3 regions of the Glaciimonas sp. GNP009 genome follow, and region 2 is predicted to be linked to each of the others. Evidence: predicted binding sites of a transcription regulator. Region 2 holds the regulator's gene; each other region holds the start of a gene.
The links. The regulator sigma-54, encoded in region 2, starts transcription at its own class of promoters, with help from an activator protein. The targets are predictions, from matches to a motif close to TGGCANGNAANCTGCTTT.
Positions count from the first base shown of each region.

Region 1: adh (aldehyde dehydrogenase) is a predicted target of sigma-54. The motif match lies at 1,672-1,689, and genes of this name have one in related genera.
Region 3: ACXX82_RS03550 (PEP-CTERM sorting domain-containing protein) is a predicted target of sigma-54. The motif match lies at 1,831-1,848, and genes of this name have one in related genera.

Region 1 covers NZ_JBTGUV010000004.1:3,245,666-3,249,955, reverse strand. Annotated here, with positions in the region: gene ACXX82_RS15220 (metal ABC transporter permease) at 1-269, opposite strand, end outside; gene ACXX82_RS15215 (metal ABC transporter ATP-binding protein) at 266-1,009, opposite strand; gene adh (aldehyde dehydrogenase) at 1,766-3,286, shown strand; gene ACXX82_RS15205 (DUF779 domain-containing protein) at 3,502-3,900, shown strand; gene ACXX82_RS15200 (ethanolamine ammonia-lyase subunit EutB) at 4,250-4,290, shown strand, end outside.
Region 2 covers NZ_JBTGUV010000004.1:1,850,776-1,855,065, reverse strand. Annotated here, with positions in the region: gene ACXX82_RS09075 (DUF4197 domain-containing protein) at 1-324, shown strand, start outside; gene hpf (ribosome hibernation-promoting factor, HPF/YfiA family) at 683-1,036, opposite strand; gene ACXX82_RS09065 (RNA polymerase factor sigma-54) at 1,170-2,657, opposite strand; gene lptB (LPS export ABC transporter ATP-binding protein) at 2,684-3,436, opposite strand; gene lptA (lipopolysaccharide transport periplasmic protein LptA) at 3,438-3,977, opposite strand; gene lptC (LPS export ABC transporter periplasmic protein LptC) at 4,051-4,290, opposite strand, start outside.
Region 3 covers NZ_JBTGUV010000004.1:546,667-550,956, reverse strand. Annotated here, with positions in the region: gene ACXX82_RS03560 (SDR family oxidoreductase) at 1-610, shown strand, start outside; gene ACXX82_RS03555 (nuclear transport factor 2 family protein) at 803-1,255, opposite strand; gene ACXX82_RS03550 (PEP-CTERM sorting domain-containing protein) at 1,909-2,481, shown strand; gene ACXX82_RS03545 (3-(methylthio)propionyl-CoA ligase) at 3,506-4,290, opposite strand, start outside.

The DNA of each region.
Region 1 (4,290 bases), 1.4 Mb from region 2:
ACGCCCGCCAGAAAGCCGCCGATGCTTAACGCCGGTAGCGATAAGCCGAATAACATAAACCCAACTGCGACACCGGGCAGCACGGCATGGCTAAGCGCGTCGCCAAACAGACTCATCCGGCGCAAGGTCAACAACACGCCAAGGGGAGCACTGCTAAGCGCAAGCGCCAGAATACCGATCAGAGCGCGCCGCATGAAGGCAAATTCCTGAAACGGCGCTAAGGTAAATTGATAAAACGTGGTCAACCAATGCAGTGAGAAAAAACTCATGCCGTCGTCTCCGGCTGGCAAAATGGTGCGTTCGGATCCTGCGCTTCAGGCATATTTTTAGCCAGCCGCAAATGATCGTCGGTTAATACGTGTGTCGTGTCACCCCATGCCACCAGGCGCCGTGCCAGCAATACCGATTGGGGAAAATAGCGGCGCACCTGTTCGTTGTCATGCAACACAGCAATCACGGTGCGCTTTTGCGCATGCCATGACTGTACGATCACCAGCAAATCTTCCGTCGTCTTTGCATCCACGGCATTGAACGGTTCGTCGAGCAAAATTAGCTCGGCATCCTGCAACAAAATCCGCGCAAACAAGACACGCTGAAACTGTCCCGCCGACAAACTGCCAATGGAGCGATCAGCAAATCCATCCAGGCCAACCGCATGTAAGGCGGCATCGCCTTTTTCTGACATTGCCTTCGTAATCCCACCAAATAACCCGGCACTTTGCCAATAGCCCAGCAATACGCAATCCATCACTGAAATTGGAAAACCGCGGTCAATCTCAGCTTGCTGCGGCAAATACGCGATACGCTTGCGCGCAATGCTGATGTCGACGCGACCGCTATCGATGCGAACCAATCCTAGCAAGCTTTTCAATAAGGTACTTTTCCCTGCACCATTCGGGCCAATAATCGCGGTCAGTGAACCGGATTCAAAGCTTCCGCTGATATGGTGCAAAGCCGGATGCTGACGATAGGCGACCGTCAGGTTGTGCAACGTTACTGCCGGTTTCATCCTGTCGCTCCCGCCAGTGCCCACCAGACGCCAACCCAAAATAAAACGCACACGGGAAGTACCAGCATTAGTCGAAACCATGCCGAACGCGCTAGCATACTACTGCGCTTTTTATTCATAAGGGAGGACGATTTGATCGACATCTTAGCTTTATATTTACAACAAATTGTTTAGACACGATCGGGCCACAAAAGGGCAAAACCGCGGCAAACCCAAGGCAAAACCAAGTCCGAACCGGCTCTATTTTTGCTCTATGGTCTCTTTACATTCGCCCACTAGTTGCTCTTTGTAATCAGATGAAAGCCAATTGCAACCTAGTTGCAGCGTGCCGATTATAGTGCAACCAAGTTGCATTTGGTGGTTTTAACCGCCACATTTTATTGTTTTTTTTGTGTCAAACCAATCGTTGCCGAATACAAAGCGACTGAACTTCTCCACTTGTCATTAATCAAAATTGCATCACTTCAAAGGCAGTTCAAATTCGGAACACTGCCAATGCAAGAGTGTTCCAAAATAAAACAGCAGTGGTTTTATGTTTGTGACATGGGCAATTTGAAACTGATAAATTTATCCCATAACGGATAGGTGATAGTTAATATCCATGCGGGTTTTCAGCGATTTATGGCAAAAAAATTCCGGCTAATAATCTGCGGAATATTGATTGGCACGACCTTTGCAAATAGGTTGAGTGCCTGTTGCACCTTGGCCTAACGCCAACTTGGTAATCAATTAACTAAATCCCTTTCGGAGGACGACATGAATCTAGCAGACATCACCAAACTAGGCATTAAAAATCCCTTCAAGCAACGTTACGACAATTTCATCGGTGGAAAATTTGTCCCACCGGTAAAGGGTGAGTATTTTGAAAACATTAGTCCTGTTCTCGGTCGCGCTTTTTGCGAAGTAGCACGATCCAGCGCAGAAGATGTCGATCTGGCATTAGACGCCGCACATGCCGCTAAGCGTGCCTGGGGCCGGACTTCACCTGCCGACCGCGCCAACATCCTGCTTAAAATCGCAGACCGGATGGAAGCTAATCTGGAGTTGCTGGCTATTGCCGAAACGATCGACAACGGTAAACCTCTGCGCGAAACAACATTAGCCGACATTCCATTGGCTATTGATCATTTCCGCTATTTTGCCGGTTGCATCCGTGCCCAAGAAGGCACTGTCGCGACCATCGATGCAGAAACTTACGCTTATCATTTCCATGAGCCTTTGGGCGTCGTTGGTCAGATCATTCCGTGGAATTTTCCGATATTGATGGCAGTCTGGAAAATGGCACCGGCGTTGGCGGCAGGCAATTGCATCGTCCTTAAGCCAGCTGAACAAACACCAGCCTCGATTATGGTGTGGATTGAACTAGTGCAAGATTTGTTGCCACCGGGTGTGCTTAATATTATTCAAGGTTTCGGTCTGGAAGCAGGCAAACCGTTGGCTTCGAGCAAGCGGATTGCCAAGATCGCTTTCACCGGTGAAACTACTACCGGCCGCCTCATCATGCAATACGCATCGCAAAACATCATCCCTGTAACGCTGGAACTAGGCGGCAAATCGCCTAACATCTTCTTTGCTGATGTCATGGATCAGGACGATGCGTTCTTTGACAAATGCCTGGAAGGCTTTGCCATGTTCGCGCTAAATCAAGGTGAAGTGTGCACTTGCCCATCACGCGCGTTGATTCAAGAATCGATCTATGACCGCTTTATGGAACGTGCATTAAAACGCGTAAAAGCCATCAAGCAAGGCAATCCACTCGAAATGAGCACGATGATCGGTGCACAAGCATCGCAGGAACAGCTCGAAAAAATTCTGTCATACATCGACATTGGCAAACAAGAAGGCGCCAAGTTGCTCACCGGCGGCGGTCGCACGCAACATGGCGGTGATCTGGATGCGGGTTATTACATGGAACCAACCGTGTTCGAAGGTAATAACAAAATGCGCATCTTCCAGGAAGAAATTTTTGGACCTGTGTTGTCTGTCACGACTTTCAAAGACGAAGAAGAAGCGCTGGAAATCGCCAACGACACATTGTATGGTCTGGGCGCAGGGCTGTGGACACGCGATGGCTCACGTGCTTTCCGTATGGGTCGCGAGATTCAAGCGGGTCGGGTCTGGACTAACTGTTATCACCTGTACCCTGCGCATGCAGCATTTGGTGGTTACAAGCAGTCTGGTATCGGTCGTGAGAATCACAAGATGATGTTGGATCACTATCAACAAACCAAAAATCTGTTGGTCAGTTATTGCCCTAACGCTTTAGGCTTTTTCTAAAGTTCGCTGCTAGATTGTAATGTGGACTCTGCTTTACCGCCGGTTAAGGCAGAGTTCAATTTTCTTAGGATTTACGCAAAATCGTCCCAGCAACAGCTCAGTAGCAGGTTTATCGCCCCTATTTTACGAAGCTTATGCCGCATTATAAAATTGTGAAGCATAGCGCCGCTGGTGCGGATTTGCGTAAGTCCTATTTTTCACGAAAGGCCTTTCTTATGTCAACTACCCCCGCCCGAGTCGTTGCGACTGAAGCGACGCTAGAATTGCTACAAACGCTAAGAAAAAGACATGGTGCGCTGATGTTTTTTCAATCCGGCGGCTGCTGCGATGGCAGTGCCCCCATGTGTTACGCCCGAGACGATTTTCAGGTTGGCGACGGAGATGTGTATTTGGGTGAACTGGATGGTGAACCGTTTTATATCGGCGCCGAGCAATTCGAATACTGGAAACATACGCAATTAATCATTGACGTTGTCAATGGCAACGGTGGCATGTTCTCACTAGACAACGGATCAGGACGTCGCTTTTTGACGCGATCAAGGCTGTTTAGCGATGAGGAATACGATGCATTGGCAAAGTTGCCCCAACTGCTTGGAAAACAGACAGTATCCTGACCCAAACTAAAGCAGTCTGGTCCGGACTGACGATAGCTAAAATCCGATCAGCAGCTACCAAGCCGGGTCGTTAAATTCCTGCGATTCAGTATTAGTCGCCGTATTTCATGGTTTGTTAATTGTGGTTCATTCATCACGCGTGAATCACCGCCCCGATGATACTAAAAAAGCCACATCGACGCCAAAGAAACGACGCGCGACGTTCAACGCGCTTCTATTGCCGTTGGCATCCTCGGCCAACTTTTAGTTTATATCAGCTAATATCGGCTTATCTCTGCTAATCTCTGTAAATACGTCGTTCGGCTCCGCTTTGGACCGCACATTTTTTCAAACGTAAAACAGGCCGCCTATGCACCGTCCGATTGTCCGGTTCAGTCACGTGGTAGGGAC
Region 2 (4,290 bases):
AATATTCTGAGTGGCGGCGACACATCGGTAACCGATTTTTTCAGAGAGAAAACTGCCACCCCGTTAGGAGAAAAATTTCTCCCGATAGTAAAGAAAATCACCGACCGTAACGGTGTATCCACACAATACAATTCGACGATGGGATTGGTCAGTAAAACGGGTCTTGTGCCAGGTCAGGCGGCGACTGTTGAAGGCTATGTCACGCAGCGCACCTTGGATGGCTTGTTTTACATGATAGGGGAAGAGGAAAAAGCGATTCGACGTGATCCGATCGGTGCTGGCAGTGCAATTATCGGAAAAGTTTTTGGCGCATTAAAGCAATAGGCTGCGGCATACCATCGTCATGGTATTTTTGATGTGGACCGAATTGGGAAAGTTACGGGTCTGGCGACTTTATGAAAACTCTTTTGAGAGTGACGTTATAAAGCTTCTTGCTTAGTTATTTGTTTTGGCCGCTGTTTGAGGTGTACCCGGTTGCGTTCGAGACATTCGGCGATGCCTCCGAACACTGCTAAACGATGCAAAGTGTTACGAACATATTCGGGCAGGGCGTGTGTAAGTAATATAATTTTAAAATGACAAAGGGCGCATTAACTGCGCCCTTGCTCATTTGTCAGTATAGTATTTTTCAATTTATTTATTGAGCAATACTTACGTTGACCGCATTAGAGAACCCCGTCCATCACGTTGCTGCGATGGGCAAATCCTCAGGTAGATGCTTGATTGCCGAATGTTGATGATTCTGCAATTTGTCCTTATATTTAATCACTTGTCGATCGAGTTTGTCGATTAACAAATCGATGGCGGCGTAAAGGTCATGCGCAATGCTCTCGGCATGCAGGTCTTTGCCTTTAACGCGCAGATTAATTTCGGCTTTTTGACGCTTTTCTTTCTCTGTGATTTTGTCTACCGTCAGGATCACACTAATATCTATGACCTGATCGAAGTGGCGCTTGATACGCTCCAATTTGCTTAGCACGTGTTCGCGAATGGCGGGAGTTACGTCGAGGTGATGCCCACTAATTGTGAAATTCATACAGCGCTCCTATCAAGTGTGTCGTTGGCGGTTCGGACCGGGACGATTAATTCAGTGTTGAATCACCAATTTATTCATCAACCATAAATCAATCAGTCAGAACACAGCGACGTTTGTGCAAACAAGCAAACAGCTATAAAGATTTACGCAAATTGACCGGCGGAATTCGTAAAGCTTCGCGATATTTTGCGACGGTGCGACGGGCCACTACCATACCTTGTTCCGCGAGCATGTCGGCAATCTTGCTGTCAGAGAAAGGACTTTTAGAATCTTCCGCTCCTATCAGTTGTTTGATTAACGCCCGTATCGCCGTTGAGGAAGCCTCTCCACCTGCCTCTGTAGCAACATGGCTGCCAAAGAAATACTTTAATTCGAACATCCCGTGTGGGGTGAGCATGTATTTCTGAGTAGTTACACGTGAGATAGTACTCTCGTGTAATCCTAGTGTATCAGCTATTTCGCGCAACACAAGAGGTCGCATAGCAACCGCCCCATGTGAGAAAAAATTCCGTTGACGCTCAACAATTGCCTGCGCTACACGCAGTATGGTATCGAAGCGCTGACGCATATTTTTGATCAGCCACTTTGCCTCCTGTAGCTGCGAGTTAAGTGATCCCTCGCTCTTGCCCTGCTTGAGAATGTTGGCATAAAGAGCATTAACTCGAAGCCTTGGCATAACGTCATTGTTGAGCATTACCTGCCAACCATTTTTTGTTTTTCTGACAATTACATCTGGTACGACATAATCTGACGCACCGCCAGCAAAGGTCGCGCCGGGATGAGGATTACATTTTTTGATAATAATTTGTGCCTCGCGCAAATCTTCATCATCACACTCCAGCGCTTTTTTGATTTTATTAAAATCGCGCTGGGCAAATAAGGTCAGATAACCTTCAACGATTGTTAGTGCCAGTCGGCGTGTGACGAACGCTACTTTGGGAAATGCTTTGATTTGCAATGCGAGGCATTCTGACGCGTTGCGTGCTCCGACACCAGTTGGGTCGAAGCTTTGGACCATCTTCAAGGCCATCGACAATTCTTCTATCTCGATATCAAGTTGCTCTGGAAGACGTGCAAAAATATCGTCTAGTGATTCCTCCAGGTAGCCGTTTTCATCAAGCGCATCAATGATCAACTCGATCAATGCACGGTCGCGTTGCTGATCAACAGCTTCACGCATTTGTTTGAGCAAATGTTCGCGCAACGTCGATTCGCAGGCTTCTAATTGTGGTCGTGAATCCTCATCATCTGGGGCTTTGGAGGTTCGGGAAACGTCGTCAAAGCTCCATTCGCTGTCAGTATTGCCGTTCTCTTGATTGTTTTCGCCAGACTCGGGCGCTTCACCACCGCCCTCAGGCTCAGTTGGCGAGCTGCTTACTTCACTGTCACCTGGTGGCGCATCCATTGTTGAGGCACTGGTACTGATCGCCCCGTCGGCGAGTAATCGCACTGAATTGTCCAGGGGATCGTCGAGGCGTTCCAGTAACGGGTTATCCGAAAGGATATGTTCAAGTTCCTGATGTAACTCCAACGTAGACAATTGCAACAATCGAATCGATTGCTGCAATTGCGGGGTTAGCGCCAGATGCTGCGAGGTACGGAGTTGGAGAGATTGTTTCATGGGCGCTAGGGAATCCGTTGAATCCGTTACATGCGGAAATGTTCACCCAGATAAACTCGTCGCACTGATTCGTTGGCGATGATGTCGTCTGGACTGCCGCTGGCTAGCACGCTACCTTGGTTGATGATGTATGCCCGGTCACAAATGCCGAGCGTTTCGCGCACATTATGGTCGGTGATCAAGACACCGATGCCGCGCTCTTTAAGGAACCTGACGATACGTTGAATTTCGATAACGGCGATAGGATCAATACCGGCGAACGGCTCATCAAGAAGCACGAAGCGCGGATTGGTGGCTAAAGCACGGGCGATTTCAACTCGTCGTCGCTCTCCACCGGACAAAGATAATGCCTGATTTTCCCGCAATTTCTCAATTTGCAATTCTTGTAGCAGTGAATCGAGTTTGTCCGAGATTTCATCTTTGGTCAGTGCTTTGCCGTTTGGCCGCTGTAATTCAAGTACCGCACGAATATTGTCTTCGACCGTTAGCTTGCGAAAAACAGAGGCCTCTTGCGGCAGATAAGACAGGCCAAGCACCGCGCGTTGATGAATCGGTAAACGCGAGATGTCAACGCCATCTAAATCAATTGTTCCACCATCCGATGGCACCAGACCGACGATCATATAGAAAGAAGTCGTTTTTCCAGCGCCGTTAGGACCAAGCAAGCCGACGACCTCGCCGTTATTTACTTTCAAAGAGACATCGCGGACTACTTGGCGCGCGCCATAACTTTTTTGCAGCCCTTTAACGATCAAGGTGCTTAAATTTGTAGAGGTCATCTTATTTACTCTTCGGCTGGATGACTGCTTTGATGCGGCCCGCGCCAGGTTGACTATTGCCGGAAACATTGTTACTGACCGAGTAGAACTCCACGCGACTATCGTAAGAGATGAATTCGCCGTTTACAACATCGGTGACTTTGGTCCCTTGCAGACGTCGCATTTGCGCTTTCGAAAATAATTTAACGATTTCAGTTTTATCGTCGTACTCAATTCGCTCAGCTTCACCTTCGATCCATAAGTCAGGACCGCCGTCGCGCTTTTGGCGAAACGTGGCTAAGCCACCGGGAGGTGCGTATAAGGTGGCAAATTGATAGCCTGATGGGTCCGTCGTGACGACGACTTTGTTGGCTTTCATGATCAGCGTGCCGCGGGTCAGTATCACCTTGCCGGTGAATATCTTTACTTGTTTTACGTCGTCCAGCGTGAACTGGTCTGCGTCTACGTTGGATGGTTTATCTGCGTCAGCTTTTTCAGCATGGGCACCTGAAATACAAGTCAGTTGCAGCGCGAGTAGGGTTAAAAATAGAATACGTTTCATAAAAATCCTGAAAGGGGATACTGGCACTAAAAGCAACAATGGCTTCAATAGGATTATCCGGTAATCATGTGAGTTATTTAGTCTGCCGCGGTGTTGCGCGATAGGTGCCACGGACATTGTTTAATAGGCGTAATTGCATAGTCGCATTATTGGCATACATACCAACACCGGTCATTTTCGACTGATCGATCGTGATTTCGACCGCCTTGTTACTTGTCATAATGTCATCATCTGGCAATAGCTGAAGGTACTCGGACTGCAAATGAAGCTTTGACGACTTTGGCGTCGCTGAGCGGTCTGCGTTCACATTGCC
Region 3 (4,290 bases), 1.3 Mb from region 2:
TCTTCGGGTAATTGGCCTCGATATCACTGATCCCGAAAGCGTCCGTCAGGCAGTAGAGGCCGCGGGGCCGATCGATGTTCTGGTCAACAACGCCGGGATCGGCATGCTGGGCGCTGCTGAAGGTACCTCGATGGAAACAGCCCGCGAGATATTCGAAACCAATACGCTTGGCACAATAGCAATGACCCAAGCTGTGATGCCCCAGTTTAGGCAAAACAAGGCTGGCGTCATCGTGAACGTCACTTCAAGTGTGACATTGAGGGCGCTCCCTTTGCTCTCCGTGTACACCGCGAGCAAAGCCGCGATCAACGCGTACACCGAATCTCTTGCGCTGGAACTTCAGCAATTTAATGTGCGAGTCAATCTGGTCTTGCCGGGACGCGCACCCGAGACTCGCTTCGGTCAAAATGCACAGCCTCGGATACAGTATGGCATCCCTGAGGCTTATGCAGATTTGGCGCAAAGTGTCTTCGCCGGATGGCAGCAATCCACTGAGGTTACTCTAGCTTCTGATGTAGCTGAAGCGGTGTGGCGTGCGGCTAATGATCCATCGTGTCCGATTCGGATTGCGGCTGGCGCTGACGCCGTAGCTTTGAGTGGCGCGGTCTAAATCTTCGGACCACGCCGATAAGTCGGTAGTTATCATCAAGCAGCAAAATATTAACGCTACACCTAAGCCGGAAGACTGGCCCAGTCACAAAGCCGCGGCTTGGGTGCCTCGCTTGATATTACCGTCATGCCGATTGCGTCTTGGCGCATACCAATCTTTATGACATTGTTGACCGGTGTTTTTTAAGTCACACTAATTGTGTTTAGTGATGTTTTGTGTTTTCTTTTGCTGCGTAGAAGTCTGTGACGGTCTATAAGCGGCCTCTACCGCGGCCGTATCATTATATTGCTGGAATTTGGCCACTTTTCCATCCCGAAGTGTAAAGATATGGACCCAAGGATTTTCATATCGTTGACCAGTTGATTTTACTAACCATATGGATTGGCCTGTCACGATGACTTTGTCATTTTCAGCGATAAAAGCTTGTGGTTCAAACTGAATGGCTTCCTGTGCCTGATCCATTTTAGTGAAAAATTGTGCTACCTGATTCTTACCCTTATAAGTGCCAAAGAACGGAACATATTCAGAATCGGCTCCTTTCCATTCGATGTCATCGGTATACAGTTCGAGTAATCCGTTGATGTCATTATTTTTGAATAACTGATAGCCTCGCATCACTAATTGCTTGTTTTCCTGGCTGCTCATTGTGATCTCCTTAAGTAAACAACGCACTGCTTACGGACAACACTTCTTTGAAGTGCAGGGCGTTGCGTATTGAGTTTTAGTGCGCGTTCCGACACAAGTCAATGGCAATTTAAGGGAGTTACTTTATTGAAATATACGGGCTGGTGGTGTCGATACTGAGCTTTCCAAGCTAGTCTCAGGCATGTATGACATTGTCGGGAATGATGGTGCTGGATTAGCTGATAAGTAACCTAAAAAGTCAAACTTAAAAAGGGAAAAATTTTTTAATTGCGCTTCTACGGTGTGTAGATTTTTTCAGTTATTGTGATAGCGACCATCGATACGACAAGCTATATTTTCAGCTGTGGAGACGTCGTTACTCAAGTCGTTCGTTGTCACGGTCACTTAGTCCTTCAATAGTGACTTTCAAGACGATCTGATGAAAAATCAACTGTTCATGAGCCTTTGATTAATCTGGCAATCAATTGCTCATGTGACCATTATTTCACAATGGCACTGTTGCATTATTTTACATATCACAACCAATATTTTTTACGTTTTCGTTAAGTGTTTGTTTACAAAAGACATAAAATTAATGGCATATAAATTGCTTCTTTCTAGGTTGAATAATTAATTATTTTTTATTAATTTGATTCCATTTCTTAGGGGAAAGAATGAGCATTATTAAATCATTGGCTTTGGCTGCTGTTACCGTTGCGGCATTGTCGAGCGTTGTTGCACATGCATCTGTCATTGGCACTTTAGGTAGCAATCAGGGCGGCAGCGCTTTTGTGCTAACAAGCGGCAACGTCACTGGCGGTCTATTGACAGCTGGTCTCTCGGCAGATGCTTCTAGACCGTCCAATACCATTGGGCAATGGTTGGCAGGTGAACCAAATCAATATTTGGGCTCTGCGATCGTTTCATTTGGCATCGGCGTATCTGATGTGAGCTTTGAATGGGGAACACCTGACGGGTACAACACGCTGATAGTCAAAGAGGCAAATGGAGCGACAACCAATTTCACGACTGCAAATTTAGGCATTAACGGCGAAACCTACGTCAACTTTGTGGATACCGGATCGGCTATTACGTCGCTGACGTTCGACTCTCAGGCTTATCGTTCTTTTGAAGCAGCAAACTTCACCACAACGGCAGTCCCAGAACCAGCAACTATCGCGCTACTCGGCTTCGGACTTCTCGGTTTTGCTTCAGCACGTCGCAAATCAGCTAATAACAACGCATAAACGTTTTTTACGCTTAATTTTAGCCCGCCTTATGCGGGCTTTTTTGCTTTTATCGTGAGACTCGGCCAATGACTTATTTTTATATAAATACGAATGAAGCGCAACATTGATCAAATAGGAATGACACCGTAAAAAATTGAGATTCCAATTATCAATCATTTACAAGTTTATTTCGGCGTCAATGCAATTGGTTTACCGATGATGTACACAGGAACAGTGAAGCACTTGCCGCTGTGGCAAGCGTCCAGCCAAGCTGACGTGGGATCTGTCTGGCGTACCATAACTGCGCTGCGGAGATGGTTGTTTGTAAGGCGATCCTGTACTTAAAAACGGCGCGCCCTTTCAGAAGCCAAAGCGGCAAGGGCAGTAAAGTCAGCGGCGATCGTTTTATCAGTTGGATGAGCACTTCAACGAGCGTATCGGTTGGCGTCAATGTTCCATCGAAATCGACTACTAATGGGCAAATAGTTGCTAAACTCTTTGCGTCTGGATCGACGGTTTTTGTTCTTTTTTTTGCTCTTTATGCTGATCGGTGTTCATTAGATTGCTTGATGTAGGCGGGTTAACTGAGAAGTTCCAAACGGGCGATTTGCAACCGTCGCTTGTGTGGATTCTTCACTTAGATCCTATGAATGCGGAGAACTCAAGCTATTAGCTTGAACAACAAACCCTTATTGGCTGGCAGATGAAGACCCAATGTGGGTGAATGTAATAAATTCAATAATTTTTTGAGATTGCATGAAAATTGCCGTTATGTCATCTATTGTTTTGCGTGGGACTCTCTCGGTCTGAGCAGGGATGCAGACGCGGTAAGGGCTGAATAGAAAAAGCCTTACATGGTTGTAAGGCTTTTGATGGTTGAATTCGATGATTTGAATCGAACCGAGTATGATTTTCGGTCGCGTATGTATTAACGAGCGCAACATCCAACTTATCTTTGGAAGTGATTAAGCGCTAAGCTCATCCTTTGAACGGATTCTTCACCCTTATTTTTAAAAAAATAGAGCGCGTCTTTAATCGATTCTTATATCGTCGGTAGTACGTAATCTGCAAATTCTTCGCGCAATTTCTTTTTGAGGATCTTTCCAGTTGCGCCCATCGGAAGCGCGTCGACGAATACCACATCGTCCGGCGTCCACCACTTGGCGATCTTACCTTCGTAAAAGGTGAGCAATGCATCGCGATCCAGGTCAGTATCGGGCTTCTTGACGACCACCAACAGCGGACGCTCGTCCCATTTGGGATGCTTGACGGCGATGCATGCCGCCATGAAAACAGCGGGATGTGCCATCGCGATGTTTTCGAGATCGATTGAGCCGATCCATTCGCCACCGGACTTGATGACATCTTTGTCGCGGTCGGTAATTTGCAGATAGCCATCGGCATCAATATTAGCAATATCACCAGTCGGAAACCAACCACGGCCATCGGCGTCCATTTCAAGTTCAGCCTCGTTTTCACTCCTGTAATAATGACTGACGACCCAAGGGCCGCGCACCATTAATTTCCCGGAGGATTTGCCATCCCAAGGCAGTTCGTGGCCATCCTCGTCGACAATCTTCATGTCCACGCCAAACACGGCGCGCCCCTGTTTCGCCTGTACTGCGTAGCGTTCCTCCGGACTGTTTTTTAATAGTTTGGATTTAAATGCACATACGGTGCCGAGCGGACTCAGTTCGGTCATGCCCCAGGCGTGTAAAACATGCACGCCGAATACTTCCTGGAACTTGCGCAACATGGCGGGCGGACAGGCAGATCCACCGATCACCGTGCGCGTCATCGTCGAAAATTTTAAGTCGTTGGTTTCCA